Regions from separate parts of the Methylibium sp. genome, predicted to be linked through region 1. Evidence: predicted binding sites of a transcription regulator. Region 1 holds the regulator's gene; each other region holds the start of a gene.
The links. The regulator sigma-54, encoded in region 1, starts transcription at its own class of promoters, with help from an activator protein. The targets are predictions, from matches to a motif close to TGGCANGNAANCTGCTTT.
Positions count from the first base shown of each region.

Region 2: the regulator sigma-54 is predicted to act here: its motif matches at 2,322-2,339, upstream of ACQY9S_RS12945 (ammonium transporter).
Region 3: the regulator sigma-54 is predicted to act here: its motif matches at 2,467-2,484, upstream of nifH (nitrogenase iron protein).
Region 4: the regulator sigma-54 is predicted to act here: its motif matches at 1,329-1,346, upstream of glnA (type I glutamate--ammonia ligase).

Region 1 covers NZ_OZ257250.1:3,697,699-3,702,519, forward strand. The annotation lists gene ACQY9S_RS17355 (TPM domain-containing protein) at 1-286, shown strand, start outside; gene ACQY9S_RS17360 (DUF4399 domain-containing protein) at 317-1,087, shown strand; gene ACQY9S_RS17365 (THUMP domain-containing class I SAM-dependent RNA methyltransferase) at 1,127-2,392, opposite strand; gene ACQY9S_RS17370 (RNA polymerase factor sigma-54) at 2,544-4,067, opposite strand; gene lptB (LPS export ABC transporter ATP-binding protein) at 4,067-4,821, opposite strand, start outside; gene lptA (lipopolysaccharide transport periplasmic protein LptA) at 4,819-4,821, opposite strand, start outside.
Region 2 covers NZ_OZ257250.1:2,770,642-2,775,462, forward strand. The annotation lists gene ACQY9S_RS12935 (aminopeptidase) at 1-212, opposite strand, end outside; gene ACQY9S_RS12940 (hypothetical protein) at 256-951, opposite strand; gene ACQY9S_RS12945 (ammonium transporter) at 963-2,165, opposite strand; gene ACQY9S_RS12950 (molybdopterin-containing oxidoreductase family protein) at 2,398-4,452, opposite strand; gene ACQY9S_RS12955 (M20 aminoacylase family protein) at 4,596-4,821, shown strand, end outside.
Region 3 covers NZ_OZ257250.1:4,307,383-4,312,203, forward strand. The annotation lists gene ACQY9S_RS20385 (nitroreductase) at 1-1,209, opposite strand, end outside; gene ACQY9S_RS20390 (hypothetical protein) at 1,212-1,802, opposite strand; gene ACQY9S_RS20395 (group II truncated hemoglobin) at 1,817-2,245, opposite strand; gene nifH (nitrogenase iron protein) at 2,625-3,506, shown strand; gene nifD (nitrogenase molybdenum-iron protein alpha chain) at 3,566-4,821, shown strand, end outside.
Region 4 covers NZ_OZ257250.1:1,644,320-1,649,140, forward strand. The annotation lists gene glnA (type I glutamate--ammonia ligase) at 1-1,243, opposite strand, end outside; gene ACQY9S_RS07685 (competence/damage-inducible protein A) at 1,465-2,277, opposite strand; gene ACQY9S_RS07690 (EI24 domain-containing protein) at 2,291-3,169, opposite strand; gene ACQY9S_RS07695 (sterol desaturase family protein) at 3,209-4,183, opposite strand; gene ACQY9S_RS07700 (polysaccharide deacetylase family protein) at 4,190-4,821, opposite strand, start outside.

The sequences.
Region 1 (4,821 bases):
GCTGCGCGTGTGGGACACCGAGCACAACAACGGCGTGCTGATCTACCTGCTGCTGGCCGAGCACCGCATCGAGATCGTGGCCGATCGCGGCCTCACACGGCAGGTCGACGCGGCGCACTGGCAGGCCATCGTGGACGGCATGGGTGCAGCCTTCCGCGAGCGGCGCTTCGAGGACGGGCTCAATGCCGCGATCGACGCCGTCGACGCGCTGCTGCGCGAGCATTTCCCGCTGGCGCCAGGGGCCGACAACCCCAACGAACTGCCGGACGCACCGGTCTTGCGCTGACTTCCAACCTCCAACCGAAAGACCGACACGATGCGCCCTTGTCTTGCCTGGATTGCGGCGGCCTTGCTGGCCGCACCGGCCCTGGCGGCCGATCACCCGTGGCTCAGTTCGCCGCTGCGCACGCAGCAGCCGGAGACCTACTTCACCAACCTGCGCGACGGCGACCGGATCGAGACGCCCTTCGTGCTGAAGTTCGGCCTGTCGCGCTATGGGCTCGCGCCCATCGTCAAGCCGGTCGAAGGGGCCGGCCACCACCACCTGCTGGTGAACCGCGACCTGCCGCTGGACTTCAAGAAGCCGCTGCCCTTCAACGACCAGTACATCCACTTCGGCAAGGGCCAGATGGAAACGGTGCTGAGTTTCGTGCCCGGCACCTACACGCTGCGGCTGCTGCTGGCGGACCACAAGCACATCCCCTACTTCATCTACAGCAAGCCGATGACGATCACGGTGACGAAGAAGAACGAGGACGTCGACCCGAAGAGCCTGATCCAGCCCGGCGTCGCGATCCTCGAGCCGCGCGGCGGCGAGCCGCAGCACACGCCCTTGCGGGTGCGGCTGCATGCCTCGGGCCTGAGCGTGGGCCATGTGGACATCCAGGACCAGGGCGTCGGTCACTTCCGCCTGATCGCCGAGCGGGCCGGCGCGCCGGCCGAGCGCATCGACCTCGTCAAGGGCCTGACCGAGGTCTGGCTCGCGCCGCCGCCGGGGAGCTACAAGCTGCGGGTCGAACTGGTCCAGAACGTCGACCAGCAGGTGATGGCCACGTCCGCCCCCATCGATCTGGACGTGCGGCGCTGAGCCGCTAGCGAACGGGTGCCGGGCGACGGCCCGGCGCGCTCAAGCGGGTTCGCGCATCGAGCCGGCGACCAGATCGAAGCGGAACAGGCGGCATTCGATCGGGCCATTCCACATCGGCACGCGCCGGCTCTCCTTCAGGCGCATCGCCTGCGGCAGCTTCATGTCGGGGCTGAGCACCCACGCGGTCCAGCCCGGATAGGCGCGCTTCCAGTGCGCGGCGAGACGGGAGAAGAACTCGCTTGCCGAGGCGCCGCCCTCGAAGCCTTCGCGCGCCGGCGGGGGCGGCGGAGCGCGCCGCCCCGCCTCGCCGCGCGACCCCTTCGGGTCGATGCGCTCGCCGTACGGCGGGTTCAGCATCAAGGTGCCGCGCGCTGCGGGTGCGGTGCGCTGCAGCGCGTCGACCGTCTTGAGCTCGATCGCGGCGCTGACGCCCGCGCGCTCGGCGTTGCGGGCCGCGAAGTCGGTCATGCGAAACGCCACGTCGCCCGCGAAGATCGGCACCGCGCTCGCGTGCACCCGGGCCCGGGCCGCCTCGCGGAGTTCGCGCCACGCGCGCTGCGGGCCGGCGTCGCGGAACGGGCCGAGGCGCTCGAAGGCGAAGCGGCGCAGCGAGCCGGGTGCGATGCCGCAGGCGATCTGCGCCGCCTCGATCGCGATCGTGCCGGAGCCGCACACCGGGTCGAGCAGCGGCCCGTCCGATTCGCGGCCCTGCCAGTCGGCGGCAGCCAGCAGTGCGGCGGCCAGCGTCTCCTTCAGCGGCGCCTCGCCCTGGTCTTCGCGCCAACCGCGCTTGAAGAGGGCCTCGCCCGAGGTGTCGACATAGAGCGTCGCCTGCTCGGGTGCCAGGTGCAGCTGCAGGGGCAGGTCGGGGCGGCGCGTGTCGACACTGGGGCGCGCGCCGAGGGCGTCGCGCATCGCGTCGCAGACGCCGTCCTTGATGCGCAGCGCGGCGAAGTTCAGGCTCTTCAGCGGTGCGCGCTGGGCGGTCACGTCCACCTTCAGGGTCTGCGTCGGGGTGATCCAGTCCGGCCAGTGCGGGCTGCGTGCCAGCGCATACAGGTCGTCCTCGCTGCGGTAGGGTGCTTGCGCCACCTGCCACAGCACGCGCTGCGCGAGCCGGCTGCCGAGGTTCAGCGCCATCGCTTCGCGCGGGCCGCCCTGCACCAGCACGCCGCCACGCTGCAGCTGCGCCGGCGCATCCGGCAGCAGCCGGGCCACCTCGTCGGCCAGCAAGGCCTCGACGCCGGCAGCGCAGGGGAGAAACAGCGAAGACGAGGGTCCGTCGTGCGGTAAAGCGGCGTTCATGCGTGTCCGTTTCTTGTACTGGTGCGCCCGTTCGCGCAGGCTCCCGTGGGCCGTCATTTCGACGGGCGACGGGCCGCTGGTCAGCGAGTGCCGGCGTGCCCGGTTTGCCCCGATCGCGTGCGGACCGCCCGGGCAGTGATCGCCCGGCGCCTCACATCATCGTGCGCCGCAGGTTCGCCGGCGCGATCTTCAGCGCTTCACGGTACTTCGCCACCGTGCGGCGTGCCACCTGGATGCCCTGTTCTTCGAGCATGCTGCTGAGCTGGCTGTCCGACAGCGGTTTCTTGGCGTCCTCGGCGCTGACCAGCTGCTTGATCAGCGCGCGCACCGCGGTGCTCGACGCGTTGCCGCCGGCCTCGGTGTTGAGCGAGGAGCCGAAGAAGTACTTCAACTCGAAGGTGCCGTAGGGCGTGGACATGTACTTGGCCGTGGTCACGCGCGAGATGGTCGACTCGTGCAGGCCCAGCTCGTCGGCGATCTCGCGCAGCACCAGCGGCTTCATCGCGATCGCGCCATGGCTGAAGAAGGACTTCTGCCGCTCGACGATGGCCTGCGAGACGCGCTGGATGGTGTCGAAGCGCTGCAGGATGTTCTTCATGAACCAGCGCGCTTCCTGCAGCCGCGAACTCAGGCCGGCGCCCGATTCGGTGCGCGCGCCGCGCTGCTGCTTGATCGCCTGCGCGTAGAGGTCGTTGATGCGCAGCTTGGGCATCACGTCGGGATTGAGCACGACGCGCCAGCCGCGGCCGGCCTTCTGCACGATCACGTCGGGCACGATGATGTTGGCCTCGGCCTTGGTGAACGGGCGGCCGGGCTTGGGCTCGCAGTGCACGATCAGGGCCTGCGCGGCCTTCAGCAGCTCCTCGTCGGCACCGGTGGCGGCCATCAGCTTCTTGCCGTCGCGCCGGGCCAGCAGCTCGAGGTGGTACTTGCAGATCAGGATCGCGATCATCTGCGCCTCGCAGCGCGGTCCGGCCCGCAGCTGCAGCGTCAGGCACTCCGACAGGTCGCGCGCGCCGACGCCCAGCGGCTCCAGGTTGTGCAGCCACTTCAGGGCGCAGCGCAGGCGGTCGAGCAGCTCCTCGGCCGCGACGTCGTCCTCGTCGCCGGCCAGGCGCTGCGCGATCTCTTCCAGCGGATCGGCGAGGTAGCCGTCCTCGTCGAGCGATTCGATCAGCACCATCACCGCGCCGCGGTCGTCGTCGCTCAGGCGCATGCCGCGCAGCTGCTCGCGCAGGTGGTCCTGCAGGCTCACCCCGGCGCTGCTGCGCTCCATCGGGTCGAAGTCGTCGCTGTCGTTGTTGCTGGCCTTGCCGGGCGTCTCGCGGATGCCGTCGAAGTCCTCGCGCTCGGTGCCGTTCTCCCAGTCCTCGCGCTCGGTGGCGCCGAACTCGGCCGCGTCCACCGCGACCGGCTCGGGGTCGGCGGCGACCTCGGACCCCGAGCCTTCCCAGGCCTCGTCGGCCTGCCGCTCGGTGACCGTGGCGCGCTCCACCGGCGCGTCGAACGGCGTCGGTGCGTCCTCCTCGACTTCGAGGAAGGGGTTCTGCTCTAGCATCTGCTCGACTTCCTGATGGAGTTCGAGCGTGGAGAGCTGCAGCAGCCGGATCGACTGCTGCAGCTGCGGCGTCAGCGCCAGATGCTGCGAAAAACGGACCTGCAGGGAAGGCTTCATCACATCCTGAAGTGTTCGCCGAGGTAGACCTTGCGCACGTCGGGGTTCTCGACGATCTGCTCGGGGGTGCCTTCGGCCAGCACGCGTCCTTCACTGATGATGTAGGCGCGGTGGCAGATGCCCAGGGTCTCGCGCACGTTGTGGTCGGTGATCAGCACGCCGATGCCGCGGCTCTTGAGGAAGCCGATGATTCGCTGGATCTCGATCACCGCGATCGGGTCGACACCGGCGAACGGCTCGTCGAGCAGGATGAAGCGCGGTTGCGTCGCCAGCGCGCGGGCGATCTCGACGCGCCGGCGCTCACCGCCCGACAGCGCCGGTGCCGGGCTGTCGCGCAGCTTGTCGATCGACAGGTCGTGCAGCAGGCCGTCGAGCAACTCGTCGATGCGGGCCTTGGTGAAGGCCTTGCCGCGCTCGTCGAACTGCAGCTCCAGCACCGCACGGATGTTCTCCTCGACGGTGAGCTTGCGGAAGATCGAGGCTTCCTGCGGCAGGTAGGACAACCCGAGGCGAGAGCGCTGGTGGATCGGCAGCCGCTCGATCGGTGCGCCGTCGATGCGGATTTCGCCGGCATCGGCGCGCACCAGGCCGACGATCATGTAGAAGCTGGTGGTCTTGCCGGCGCCGTTGGGTCCGAGCAGTCCCACCACCTCGCCGGCAGCGACCGCGACATGCACGTCCTTCACGACCTTGCGCGCGCCGTAGCTCTTCTGCAGGCCGCGGGCCTCGAGCCGGCTCGAGGTCTCCAGGTTCA
Region 2 (4,821 bases), 930 kb from region 1:
CTCAGCAACAGGCGCTCGCGCAGCGTGGCCGGTGTGCCGGCATCGGCCAGCCACTCGTCGACCGGCCTGGCCGCACGCATCACGCCGAGATGGCCGTGGACGGACTGCGACAGGTAGCCCACCGTGCCGCAGCCGCCGAGCGCGACGACGACGGCCAACGCCGCTGCGAGCGCGGCGAGCGAGAACAGCCAGGACCGGGCGCGCAGCAGCATGGCGCGCAGTCTACGGCCCGGTCGCGCCAGGCACGGCACCGTGCTACAGGTAGTGGCGGATCTCGGTCAGCGCCGCATCGCCGCTGGCTTCGAGCCGCGCGACCGCCTGCGTGAAGCACAGGTCGGCGCGCACCGGACCGAGCAGTTCGGCCAGCGCCACGTACATCACGTTGACCAGCTGCGTGCCGTGACCACCGGCGGGCCAGTCGCCATCGAGCGATGTCACCTGCCCGCTCCACCACAGCGAGGCGGCGTGCTGCTGCGGCCGCGGCAGGCCCACCGCGTGGCGGATCAGCGTGCGGCGCACCCGCGCCGGCGTCAGGCCCACCGGCAGGTCACGCGAGAGCTGGGCCTCGATCGCGGCGTAAAAGGCCTGCATCGCCGCAGCGCCCTCACCGAGCCGGATGGCGGTGGGCACGACGGTGCCGGGCGGCAGGCTGCCGGGTTCGGTGGCCTCGAAGGGCTGTGACGAGAGCGGATCGTCCGGCAGCCGCTGCGGATCACTCTGCAGCGCGCGGAAGATCTTCAGGTGGAGTTCGGCCTCTTTGCCGGACAGGCCGAAGCCGTCGGCGATCTGCCGGCAATAGCGGCTCAGGCCGAGGAACAGCGCGCCGCGCCCCTGGAACTGGCGGCTCCACAGCGTCACCGCATCGCGCACGCGCGGACCGTCGAGGTAGTCGCCCAAGGCTTGCGCGAGCGCGCGCCGCACGGTGGTCGGATCGTTGTCGCGAGAAGCCATCGATGAGGCACTCATCGCTTGCCCCGGTGCACCGCTTCCTGCTGGAACTCGGGGTAGCCGATCTCGTAGTGCTCGGTGAAGTCGAGCCCGCGCTGCTCGTCGAGCGTGCTGGCGCGCAGGCCGATCGTGCGGGCCAGCAGCCAGTACATCACGAGCGCGGTGCCGAACGACCATGCGAAGGCCACCGCGCAGCCGAGTGCCTGCACGCCGAGCTGATGCAGATCGAACATCGCGCCTTGCCTGAACAGGCCGGCGGCCAGCGTGCCCCAGACACCGCCGACGGCGTGCACCGAGACCGCGCCGACCACGTCGTCCAGGCGCCCGGCCTCGAGCAGCCAGCCGGCCATCACGCTCAGCCCGCCGGCCACGAAGCCGGTCAGCAGGGCGAAGACCGGCTCCATCACGTGGCAACCGGCGGTGATGCCCACCAGACCGGCAATGCTGCCGTTGACGGCTGCCGTCATCAGCACCGGCTGACGGCCGAGCGCGAGCATCGCGAGCGCGCCCATCGCCCCGGCCGCGCCGGCGAGGTGGGTGTTGAGCACGATCTTGCCGATCCCGACCGTGGCCGCGGCGGTGCTGCCGCCGTTGAAGCCGAACCAGCCCAGCCACAGGATGAAGCCGCCGAGCGCCACCGAGGTGAGGTTGTGGCCGAGGACGGGGCGGGCCTGGCCGTCGGGGCCGAAGCGGCCGAGCCGCGGCCCGACCATCAGGATGGCGGCGAGCGCCGACCAGCCGCCGACCGAATGCACGACGGTCGAGCCGGCAAAGTCGATGAAGCCCATCTCGCGCAGCCAGCCCTGGCCCGAGAACAGCGAGCCCCAGGCCCAGGCGCCGAACACCGGGTAGATGAGCCCGGTGATGAGGACCGAGCCGACGATGTAGGCCCAGAAGCGCGTGCGCTCGGCGATGGCACCGCTGACGATGGTGGCCGCCGTCGCGGCGAACATCATCTGGAAGAACAGCATGCCGTAGTCGGCCTCGGGCACCGCATGCACCAGGAAGCGGTCGGTGCCGATCCAGCCGCTGGCGTTGGCGCCGAACATCAGGCCGAAGCCCACGGCCCAGTAGGCGACCGCGCCGAAGCACATGTCGCAGTAGTTCTTCATGATCACGTTGATCGCGTTCTTCGCGCGACTCATGCCGCTCTCCAGCAGCGCGAAGCCGGCCTGCATGAAGAACACCAGCGCGCCGGCCGCCGTCAGCCAGACCATGTCGGTTCCGGCCTTCAGCTGTTCGAGCGGGGTAGGGTCTGCGGCGCGGGAGGCGAAGGCGAGGCTCGCAAGAAGAACGGCGCACGCCAGATGTCGCGCGGCCCGACGGACAGCAGGTTTCAAAAGGGATTCCCAACGTTCTGGTGACGCCGGAATGTGGCAAGACACATGCCACGTCCCCTGCCGTGCCCTCGCTGTCACCCGGGCGAGTTCACGCAGGGTGACCCATTGCTCAGGTGACGGACACGTCGACCAAGCAGTCGTAGAAGCTGGGCGCGCGGCCGAGGTCGGTGAGCTTCTGGTGGGTGACTTCGTTCACGTTCGTGCCGTGCATGCCGAGCTTGCGCCACCAGATGCCCAGGCCGTTGACCACGCCCGGCCGCGCCCGCTCGCTGAGCGCGGCCTTGCACCAATACTGGCCGCGCTCGTTGAAAACGCGCACCGACGCACCATCGTGGATGCCGCGCGGCGCGGCGTCGTGCGGGTGGATTTCCAGAAGCGGTTCGCCCTCGATGTCGCGCAGGCTCTTGACGTTGACGAAGCTGGAGTTGAGGAAATTGCGTGCGGGGGGCGAGATCATCGCCAGGGGATAGCGCGCCGCAAGGGCCGGCGTGCTGGCGGCCGATTCGTGGTTCGGCACATGGTCGGGCACGCCCCAGCCGGGCGCGTCGATGCGGCACTTGCCGCTCGGCGTGGGGAAGCCGCCCTGCGCAAACGGGGCGTCGGGCAACGGCAGCTTGACCCAGCCATGCTCGCGCAGGTCGTCGAAGCGGATCGCATCGCCGAACGCGGCGCGCGCGATCGTCTCGTCACTGTCCGCAAAGCACGCATCGGCATAGCCCATGCGGCGTGCGAGACGGCGAAAGATCTCGGTATTGGGCAGCGCCTCACCCACCGGGGAGACCGCCGGCTCGTTGATCAGCGCAGAGGTGTGGCCGTAGCTGGCGTGCACGTCCAGATGCTCGAGCTGCGTCGTCGCCGGCAGCACGTAGTCGGCATGGTCGGCGGTGTCGGTCAGGAAATGTTCGAGCACCACGGTGAACAGGTCCTCGCGCGCAAAGCCGCGCACGACCTTCGGCGATTCGGGCGCCACCGCGACCGGGTTGCTGTTGTAGACCACCAGGGCCTCGATCCCGGGGCCGAAATCGGCCGAACTCTCGCGCAGCAGGTCGTCGCCGATCGTGCTCATGTTGATCGTGCGCGGGCGGCGGCCGGCCAGCAGATCGGGCCGCTGCAGCGCCGCGCGGTCGACCGCAAACCAGCCCGAGCTCGACAGCAGCAGGCCGCCGGCCCGGTGCCGCCACGCGCCAACCAGGCAGGGCAGCGTCGCGACCAGCCGCACCGCATTGCCGCCGCCGCGCACGCGCTGCATGCCGTAGTTCAGGCGGATCGCGGCCGGGCGGGTCGTTCCGTAGTCGCGCGCCAGGCCGCGCACCTCGCCCGCGCCCAGGCCGCAGACGGCGGCGGTGCGCTCGGGCGTCCAGGCGAGCGCCTTCTCGCGCAGCGCCGGCCAGCCCTCGGTATGGCGGTCGATGTAGTCGTGATCGAGCCAGTCGTTGACGATCAGCTCGCGCATCAGCCCGAGCGCCAGCGCGCCGTCGGTGCCGGGCAGCAGTGCCAGGTGCTGATGGCACTTGTCGGCGGTTTCGGTGCGGCGCGGGTCGATGCACACCAGCTTCGCCCCGGCGCGCTTGGCAGCCTGGGCGTAGGTCCAGAAGTGCAGGTTCGACGCGATGCTGTTGCTGCCCCAGATCAGGATCAGCTTCGCCTCGGCGAAATGCTCGACGTGCATGCCGACCTTGGCGCCGTAGCTGACCGTCAAGGCTTCGCCGCCGGCACTGGCGCAAATGGTGCGGTCGAGCAGCGAAGCGCCGAGCTTGTGGAAGAAGCGTGCCGCCATGCTTTCGCCCTGCACCAGACCCATCGTGCCCGCGTAGCTGTACGGCACGATGGCCTGCGGGTCGCGGGCCGCGATCGCGGCCAGCCGACCGGCGATGTCGTCGAGCGCCTCGTCCCAGCCGACTCGCTCGAAGCGGCCGGCGCCCTTGGACCCGACTCGCCTGAGCGGATGCAGCACGCGCTCGGCATGGTAGCTGCGCTCGGCGTAGCGGGAGACCTTGGTGCACAGTGCCCCGTGGGTCGTGGGATGGTCGACGGCGCCCTGAACCTTGACCACGCGGCCGCCCTGCACCGTGACGCGCAGGGCGCAGGTGTCGGGGCAGTCGTGCGGGCAGGCGCCGCGCACGGTGCGCACGCCCGACAGGTCTGAATCGGCGGCAGGACTCATCTCCAGATCATGGCACGGGACCTGCGTCTTGTGCGTCAGCGCGAAGGCAGCATTCGCAGGCCCCGCCAACCGGACCTCGCGGCCCTGCGGGGCGCGGCGTAATATCCTTCGGCGGGGCCCGTTGGCCCGCGCGGGAGAGCCCGATGCAGTTGATCGAATCCATCCTGGCCGACAGCGCGGCGGTCACCGCGATCCGCCGCGACCTGCACGCCCACCCGGAGCTCTGCTTCGAGGAGCGGCGCACCGCCGACGTGATCGCGAAGGCGCTGGCCGACTGGGGCATCCCGGTGCACCGCGGGCTGGGGACCACCGGGGTGGTCGGCATCCTGAAGAACGGCAGTTCGCAGCGGGCCGTGGGGCTGCGCGCCG
Region 3 (4,821 bases), 610 kb from region 1:
CAGAACCTTGGCGCCGGCGCCGCTGCGTGGCAGCACATAGGCACCCGGCGCCAGGCCGTCGACGCGGTGCGCGTACAGCACCGCATGCACGCGGGGCGGGTGCGGCCAGGCATCCCAGGGCAGGCCGGCGTCGGGCATCACGGCTGCGGCGATGCGCAGGAACGCCGCGATGGGCATGGACGCACGGCGGTCGAAGTGCTGGGCGCTGCGGCGCTGGCGGATCAGCGTGGCCGCGGGTAGCGTGCCGAGGGTCGGGGACGGCAGGGCCGAGGGCCCGGCGGGCGCGAGCGGGGTGTCGAGGCAGGGGGCGCCCGCCGGTTCCGGCGACGCCTCGGCCGCGGCCCGGCGGGCCGGCTCGCGGGTGGCAGCGGCCACTTCGTCGATCACGGGCCAGCGGTACATCGGCCGTGCATCGAGGCGGTTGGCGCGGCCCTGCCACTGCGCGGTGGTCGTCCAGCCGCGGGGCAGGGCGGGAGGCTCGGGCACGACGGGCCCGAGCTGCACCAGCAACTCGGGTTCCTCGGCTTCGGCGCCGCCGAAGTCGGCCTCGCGGTCCAGGCCCAGCAGCGCGGCCAGTTCGGTGCGGCCGATGCCGCTCACCACGCGCGCCTGCCAGCCCAGCGTGGCCGCGGCATAGCGCAGTGCGCCCAGGGCATGGCCGGTGTCGAGCTGGCAGTAGCGAAACGCGCGTTCGCCGTACTTCCAGGCCTCGCGCCACTGGACCGAGCTCAGGCCGATCCACAGCTGCGGCGCGCCGTGCCCGCAGCCGGCGGCCAGCGGAGTGCGCAGTTCCAGCGCGTGTTCGCGCGGCGCGTAGTGGTACAGGCCGTCGTCCAGGCCGGTGACGCCGGCGGCCAGCAGATAGGCCTCGGTCGGGTGCAGGTTGCCGCTCGACGGGTTGGCGCGCAGCGCCCAGCGGTCGGGGCCGTGCTGCTTCCAGGCGGTGAGCGCGAAGCTCAGCTCGAACAGCGCGCCGATCGCGCTGCGGTTCACCGGGCACGAGGGCACGCCGCCGGGCAGATCGGCCCAGGGCGTGCGCAGCGTGTCGGCCACCAGCGGCAGCAGCGCCAGCGGCGCGCCGGCCCAGCGGCGAAAAGGGTCGGGCTGCGCGTCCCAGTCCAGCGTCTCGGGTCCGGCGGCGTAGCGCTGCAGCCGGTGCTTGCTGCGCTGGTGGTACGCCCGCACAGCGTCTTCCTGCGGGCCGAGCATGATCAGACCGGCCGGTTCTCGTAGACGTTGCGGACCGGCCCCATCAGCTTGAGGCCGTCCTCGTAGCTGATCTTCGGGAAGCTCTGGCTGAAGCCCAGCGCCTTGTCGACCACGGCGTCGACCTTGCCCGCGGTGTCGAGCTTCTTCAGGTCGTTCTTCTCGAGGTAGAGCAGCTCCAGGGTCTCGTTGTAGACCGTGGCCTCGTCGATCGGCAGCACGTAGAAGCTCGCGCCGCCGAACTCCACCTGGTAGCGCTTGGAGATGTCGATGTTGTCGCAGAACAGGAAGTACTTGCCCTGCGGCGACAGCGCATCGCCCAGCACCTCGGCGAGCAGCGCGAGGTACTCGAAGCTCAGCAGGAAGCCGGCGAGGAAGCAGATGTGCGACTCGCCTTCCTGCGCGGCGGCGATCACCTGCTCGCAGCTGGTCTCGGGCGGGCGGGCCTCGTCGGCCATCTTGGCCTGGAACTTCAGGGCGATGTCGCCGCGAAAGCCGATGCGACCGGCCTTCTTGGTGGGGGCTTTCAACACGCTGTTGAGCAGCCGGCCCTCGGCGTCGAGGCGGCCGAGTGCGGTTTGGTCGATGGTCGTCATGGTGAGGGTTCTCTTCAGTGGTGGGGAGACGGGGAAACGGTTTCGGCGTTGCGCATGAAGTCGGCGACCTTGTAGAAGGCCGCGTCGAGCTCGGCGCGCAGGCCCGCGTCGGTGCAGACCTCGGCCAGCGCCTGGCGCATGCACAGCATCCACGCGTCGCGGGCCGCGGCATCGATCGCGAACGGCTGGTGGCGACGGCGCAGCCTCGGCGCGCCGCGCTCGGGGCTGTAGAGCCTGGGGCCGCCCAGCCATTCGCTGAGGTACTTCACCAGCACGGCCTTCGTGTGCGCGAGATCCGGCTCGTGCATCGCGCGGATAGTGGCGGTGTCCCGCCCCGTGTCCATCGCGCGGTAGAAGGCGTCCACCAGCCGCACGACCGACGCGTGGCCACCCAGCCGCTCGTAGTGAGGGTTGGTGTCGGGAGCAGGCGCGTGAGGGTCCATGGCTGCCCTCACTGCAACCGCCGTACCAGCCGGTGCGCACCGGCCGCAAACGCGTGCCTGACCATGAAAGCCGTGGCGCGCGCGCGGGGCGCGAGGCCGTTGTGTCGGCTGCCGCCGACCGAGCTTTGTCGGGTTCCGAACAAATTCAACGGCACTTCCGACAGGCTCGAAAAGCACGGTTTTCCCCGTGAAAACAAGCACTTGGGTGATACCGGGAGGCATGGCACGCGCATTGCGATGGATGGCCTGCGCGGACCCCATGTCAGGCCCCGAGGGACCTTCATAAGAAGACCCATACAGGCACCGAAGGCTGCATCGAGATCGCGGACACCGTTGGTGTCTCGTCACCCTCTATCTTCAATGAAACTGGAGTACTGAAATGGCAAAGCTTCGGCAAATCGCCTTCTACGGCAAAGGTGGCATCGGCAAGTCGACCACCTCGCAAAACACCCTGGCCGCGCTGAGCGACCTGGGCCAGAAGATCCTGATCGTCGGCTGCGATCCCAAGGCCGACTCGACGCGCCTGATCCTGCACGCCAAGGCGCAGGACACCATCCTGTCGCTGGCCGCCGAAGCCGGCTCGGTGGAGGATCTGGAGCTCGAAGACGTGATGAAGGTCGGCTACAAGGACATCCGCTGCGTCGAGTCCGGTGGTCCGGAGCCGGGCGTCGGCTGCGCCGGCCGCGGCGTGATCACCTCGATCAACTTCCTCGAGGAAAACGGCGCCTATGAAGGCGTGGACTACGTCTCGTACGACGTGCTGGGCGACGTGGTCTGCGGCGGCTTCGCCATGCCGATCCGCGAGAACAAGGCGCAGGAGATCTACATCGTGATGTCGGGCGAGATGATGGCCATGTACGCGGCCAACAACATCTCCAAGGGCATCCTGAAGTACGCCAACAGCGGCGGCGTGCGCCTGGGCGGCCTGGTCTGCAACGAGCGCCAGACCGACAAGGAACTCGAACTCGCCGACTCGCTGGCCAAGATGCTGGGCAGCAGGCTGATCCACTTCGTGCCGCGCGACAACATCGTGCAGCACGCCGAGCTGCGCCGCATGACGGTGCTGGAATACGCGCCGGACTCGAAGCAGGCACAGGAGTACCGCACGCTGGCCGAGAAGATCCACGCTAACGCCGGCAACGGCACCATCCCGACCCCGATCACCATGGACCAGCTGGAAGACCTGCTGATGGAGCACGGGATCATGAAGGCGGTCGACGAAAGCCAGGTCGGCAAGACCGCCGCTGAACTCGTCGCTTAAGCAACCCTGAAGGGTGGCGCGCGAGCGCCACCCCGCGCAGCACCCACGGAGCACACACCATGAGCATGACGGTTGAAGACCGCAAGGCCGCGAACAAGGCCTTGATCGACGAAGTCCTGAAGGCCTATCCCGAAAAGATGGCCAAGCGCCGCGCCAAGCACCTCGGCCAGTTCGAGGAAGGCAAACCGGACTGCGGCGTCAAGTCCAACATCAAGTCATTGCCCGGTGTGATGACGATCCGTGGCTGCGCCTACGCCGGCTCCAAGGGGGTGGTCTGGGGTCCGATCAAGGACATGATCCACATCTCGCACGGCCCGGTGGGTTGCGGCCAGTACTCGTGGGCGGCGCGCCGCAACTACTACATCGGCACCACCGGCATCGACACCTTCGTGACGATGCAGTTCACCTCCGACTTCCAGGAGAAGGACATCGTCTTCGGTGGCGACAAGAAACTCGACAAGATCATCGACGAGATCCAGGACCTGTTCCCGCTGAACAAGGGCATTTCGATCCAGAGCGAATGCCCGATCGGCCTGATCGGCGACGACATCGAAGCGGTCTCGAAGAAGAAGACCAAGGAATACGCCGGCCACACCATCGTGCCGGTGCGCTGCGAGGGTTTCCGCGGCGTGAGCCAGTCGCTCGGCCACCACATCGCCAACGACGCGATCCGCGACTACGTGTTCGACAAGGTCGATCCGAACAAGCGCCCCGATTTCGTCTCGACGCCCTATGACGTGGCCATCATCGGCGACTACAACATCGGCGGCGATGCGTGGAGCAGCCGCATCCTGCTCGAGGAAATGGGCCTGCGCGTGATCGCGCAGTGGTCGGGCGACGGCACGATCGCCGAGCTCGAGAACACGCCCAAGGCCAAGCTCAACGTGCTGCACTGCTACCGCTCGATGAACTACATCAGCCGGCACATGGAAGAGAAGTACGGCGTGCCCTGGGTCGAGTACAACTTCTTCGGCCCGACCATGATCGAGAAGTCGCTGCGCGAGATCGCCTCGCACTTCGACGACACCATCAAGGCCAATGCCGAGAACGTCATCAAGAAGTACCAGCCGCTGATGGACGCGGTGATCGCCCGCTACAAGCCGCGCCTGCAGGGCAAGAAGGTCATGCTGTTCGTCGGCGGCCTGCGCCCGCGCCACGTGATCGGCGCCTACGAGGACCTGGGCATGGACGTGGTCGGCACCGGCTACGAGTTCGGCCACAACGACGACTACCAGCGCACCACGCACTACGTTAAGGACGGCACGCTGATCTATGACGACGTGACCGGCTACGAGTTCGAGAAGTTCGTCGAGAA
Region 4 (4,821 bases), 2.1 Mb from region 1:
ACACGGTCGGGATCTTCGCGTCTTCTTCCGGCGGCAGGTGGTACAGGTCCTTGGTGGCGGCTTCGCCGGGGTGGATCTTGTTTTCCACGCCGTCCAGGCCGGCCATCAGCAGCGCGGCGAAACCCAGGTAGGGGTTCATCAGCGGATCGGGGAAACGCGCTTCGACACGGCGGCCCTTCGGGTTGGCCACATACGGAATGCGGATCGAAGCCGAGCGGTTCTTGGCCGAGTAGGCCAGCTTCACCGGGGCTTCGAAGCCGGGCACCAGGCGCTTGTAGCTGTTGGTGCCGGGGTTGGTGATCGCGTTCAGCGCGCGGGCGTGCTTGATGATGCCGCCGATGTAGAACAGCGCGAACTCCGACAGGCCCGCATAGCCGTCACCGGCGAACAGGTTCTTGCCGTCCTTCCAGACCGACTGGTGAACGTGCATGCCCGAGCCGTTGTCGCCGACGATGGGCTTGGGCATGAAGGTCGCGGTCTTGCCGTAGGCGTGAGCGACGTTGTGGATCACGTACTTCTGCAGTTGCACCCAGTCGGCGCGCTGGATCAGCGTGCTGAACTTGGTGCCGATCTCCATCTGGCCGGCGTTCGCCACCTCGTGGTGATGCACTTCGACCGGGATGCCCACCGACTCGAGGATCAGGCACATCTCGGAGCGCAGGTCCTGGCCCGAATCGACCGGCGGGACCGGGAAGTAGCCCCCCTTGACCGTCGGACGGAAGCCGGTGTTGCCGTGCTCGTACTCCTTGCCGGTGTTCCAGGCGGCTTCTTCCGACTCGATCTTGGCGAAGCAGCCCGACATGTCGTTGCTCCAGCGCACGCTGTCGAACACGAAGAACTCGGGCTCGGGGCCGAAGTAGGCGGCATCGCCCAGGCCGGACGCCTTCATGTAGGCCTCGGCGCGCTTGGCCAGCGAACGCGGATCGCGCTCGTAGGCCTTGCCGTCGGCCGGGTCGACGACGTCGCAGGTCAGGATCAGCGTCGGCTCCTCGAAGAACGGATCGATGTTGGCCGTGTTCGGGTCCGGCATCAGCTGCATGTCGGAGGCTTCGATGCCCTTCCAGCCAGCGATCGAGGAGCCATCGAAGGCATGGCCCGACGTGAACTTGTCTTCGTCGAAATGCGAGACGGGCACGGAAACGTGTTGTTCTTTGCCGCGGGTGTCGGTGAAACGGAAATCAACGAACTTGATTTCGTTTTCCTTCACCATCTTCATCACGTCGGCGACGGTCTTGTTGGCCATCAGGTGCTCCTAAGCGGGACGTTGTGTTGGTATGGGGGGAGGGGTTGAGAGACCCCCGGAATGGCCGAAAAAGGCTCGCGGGAATTTAGCAGAAAGCATGCCCAAGACTGGACCATGAACGGTGCACCGGCGCCTGCCCAGGACCTGTCAGCGGCTTTGATCGGCAATCAAGCACCTCTTCGATGCAGATAACGCCCCATTCATGGGCAATCCTGGCGCCATCATCGCACCATTTCAGGGCCAAGACGCGCGCCCTGCTCGGCCAAGCCGTTGAGCAAAGCGGCGTAGGCGCGGCCCAGCACTTCAACGCTCCCGCCCTTCACGCCGAGTTCGATATGCCGGCCGTGCTCGGGATGGTCGACGCTGGGCAGACTGAACACCTTGACCCCGTCGAAGTCCGCTTCGATCGCCTCCATCAGCGGCGTCAAAGTGGCCTCCATCGCACCGTAGACGATCACCGAGCGCTCCGCCTGACCTTGTCCGCGCAGGTCGGCGTAATGCGTGTCGAGCACCCAGGCCATCATCGGCCAGGCCATCACCGGAAAGCCGGGCAGGAAATGCACCGCGCCACCGCCGGCCCGGCCCGGCACCGTGAAGCCGGCGATCTTGTTGTAAGGGTTGGGGATGATGCGGGCGCCCTCGGGAAACACACCCATGTTGAGCCGGTGCCGGTTGTCGTCGCGATCCGGCTCGTACGGCACACCCTGCTCCGCCGCCACGTCGCGCATGCGCTCCAGGATCAGATCGCGCGCTTGCGGATGCAATGCCAGCGGCACGCCGAGCGCCACAGCGGCGCACTGGCGCGTGTGGTCGTCGGGCGTCGCGCCGATGCCGCCACAGGAGAACACCGCCGCGCCGCTGGCGAAGGCGAGCTTCAACTCGGCGGTGATGCGCTCGCGGTCGTCGCCGACATAGCGCGCCCAGGCGAGCTGCAGCCCACGCTCGCCAAGCAGCTCGATCGCCTTCGCGAGGTGCTTGTCCTGGCGTTTGCCGGAGAGGATCTCGTCACCGATGATCAGCAGACCGAAGTCCATGCCTTCCCGTTTCTCAAACAGGCGGTAGCAGCGGCGTAGCGGCAGCTGCTGCAGCGGCATCGACCACGTCGGCCGGCACGAGCGCGGCAGCGGTCTCGCGTCTCGCACGCAAGGCTTGCAGCTCCGCCAGGCAATAGTGGCTGAACCACAGCGCCGAGAAGGCGAACACCAGGGTGTACAGCCAGACCGACACCACGATCAGCAGGGGTGCAAAAACGAGCAGCGCCGCGCTCACCGCCCACACCAGGGCCGGCGCCGCGCCGAGGTAGCCGGTGACGATGCCGATGCCGAGCAGGGGCAGCCGGTGTTCGCGCATCAGCTCGCGCCGCTCTTCGCGCGATGCGTGCTCCGCCAGCGCATCGAAGCTCATGACCCGGTAGCTCAGCCAGCCCCAGATCAGCGGCGGCAGCAGCAGCACGAGCGGTGGAACGAGCCACAGCGGCATCGAGATCACCAGCGCCGCCAGGGCCAGCAGCGTCGCGCCGAGCGACAGCAGCACGCCGCGCCACAGCGGCTCGCCGTGGCGCCGCTCCAGCGTGGCGAAGCGCCGCTTCGCGACCAGCTCGACCAGCTTCGGCATCATCATCAGCGCGACGATCAGCAGCGAGACGATCACCAGCAGCGGCACCGCCAGCGCGAGCACGATCAACGGCGTGATCATCGTGCGCAGACCGCCGGCGCCGACCGCGTCGAGCCAGTCGAGCGCACTGCCGGTGAGCGACCAGGCATCGAGTTGCGAGCGCACGGCGATCAGTGCGCTCTCCCAGAAGAAATAGCCGAGCACCGCGGCCAGCACGCCGGTCAGCAGCAAGGGCAGCAGCGACAGCCAGACGACGCGCGGGTGCAGGCAGTAGGCCGCGGCGCGCCAGAACGAATCGACCAGTTGCTTCATGCGGCGAGCATACCGAAGCCGCGCCAGCGCTGCCTTGCCTCAGGCGCGCCCGAACAGGCGCTGCAGCCCACGCCACTGCTGGGCCCAGAAGCCGCGGCCGTAGTCCCTCGCACCGGCCTCGGGCAACTGGTCGCGCACCCCGGTCGGGTCGTAGCGGTCCTCGCAGCGGGCGGTCCCGAACAACAGATCCCAGACCGGGAACAGCACCGCGAAGTTGTGGCCGCCGAGCGTGCCCTGCCCGCCCGACTCGTGGCCGATGCCGATGCTGTGGTGCAGGCGATGGAAACGCGGACTGACCAGCAGACGCTCGCCGACGCGGCCGAAGCTCAGGCGCAGATTGGCATGCTGCAGGTTCTCGAGCAGCTGCGTGACTGCCACCACCGCGACGAACTGTCCCGGCGCGATGCCGATCGCGCGGGCCAACAGCACCAGCAGGCTGTCGCGCAGCAGGTCGTCGAGCAAATGGTTGCGGCTGTCACTCCACATCGTCATCTGCCGCTGGCTGTGGTGCAGTGCATGCAGCGCCCACCAGGCGTTCAGGCCGTGCTGGCCGCGGTGGATCCAGTAGTCGGCGAGGTCGAACACCAGCAGGTAGAGCACGAAGGCGAACACCGCCGTGTCGGTGGCCACTGGCCACCAGGGCGCCACCCACTGGTCGAGTTGCCAGCCGCTGTAGCCGTGCACGCTGAGCACACCGAACGCCGCATTCCACACGGGATCGATCGCAAAGAACAAGGCCACGCGGAACAGGCCCAGGCGGTGCAGCAGCGTGTAGATCACGTCGACGCGCACCGCCTGCCGGTCCGTCACCGGCTCCACCGGCCGCCAGAGCTGCAAGGGCGCGATGACCAGCAGCATGACCGTCAGTTGCAGCAGCCCGACCAACAGCCAGCCGGTCGCGTCGAAGCCGTCCTCGAGCAGGTTGCCGAAGCCGAGCGAGAACAGCAGGGGCTGCGTCACCGCCTCGAACAGCGCTTGCTGCGCGCGGGCGAACAGGTCGGTCAGCGTGTCCATCAGGGGTCAACGCAGCGGGTGGGCCGCGATCCACGCGCGGTAGTCCGGGTGCTCGCGCAGTGTGGCAAAGCAAAGGCCACGGCCCTTGAGCCCTTCGATCAGCGGTTCCAGCACCGCCGGCGCCCAGGCATCCTGGCGCGACCAGATGCCCAGGTGCGCCAGCAGGATGTCACCCGGCCGGATGTCGCGCAGCGCGTTCGCCAGCAACTGCGTGTTGGGGTACTTGTCGCTCGGCAATTCGTCGCCGAGAAAGCCCGCCGGCGACCACGGCACGTGCATGAAGCCGCAGGCCTCGGCCGCCTTCAGCAAGGACGGCGACGTGCGGCCGGCCGGCGCGCGGAACAGGGGCAGCGCGCGCTGGCCGGTCATCTGCTCGAAGCGTTGCAGCGGATGTTTCAACGCGGCGCAGTAGTCCGCGGCGCTGACCTTCAGCGTTCGACCCGTCTGCGCGCCGGCGGTCGGCTTGACGCGGAAGCCGGCGCCCTGGTCGGCACGCCAGACCCAGTGGTCCCAGGTGTGCGAACCGAAGGCATGGCCCTCGGCGGCGCGCGCCTTCCACCAGGGTGCCCACTGCTCGTCGAGGCTGCTGCCACCGCTCAGCGTGCGCTCGTTGGCGAGGAAGAACGTCACCTTGACCT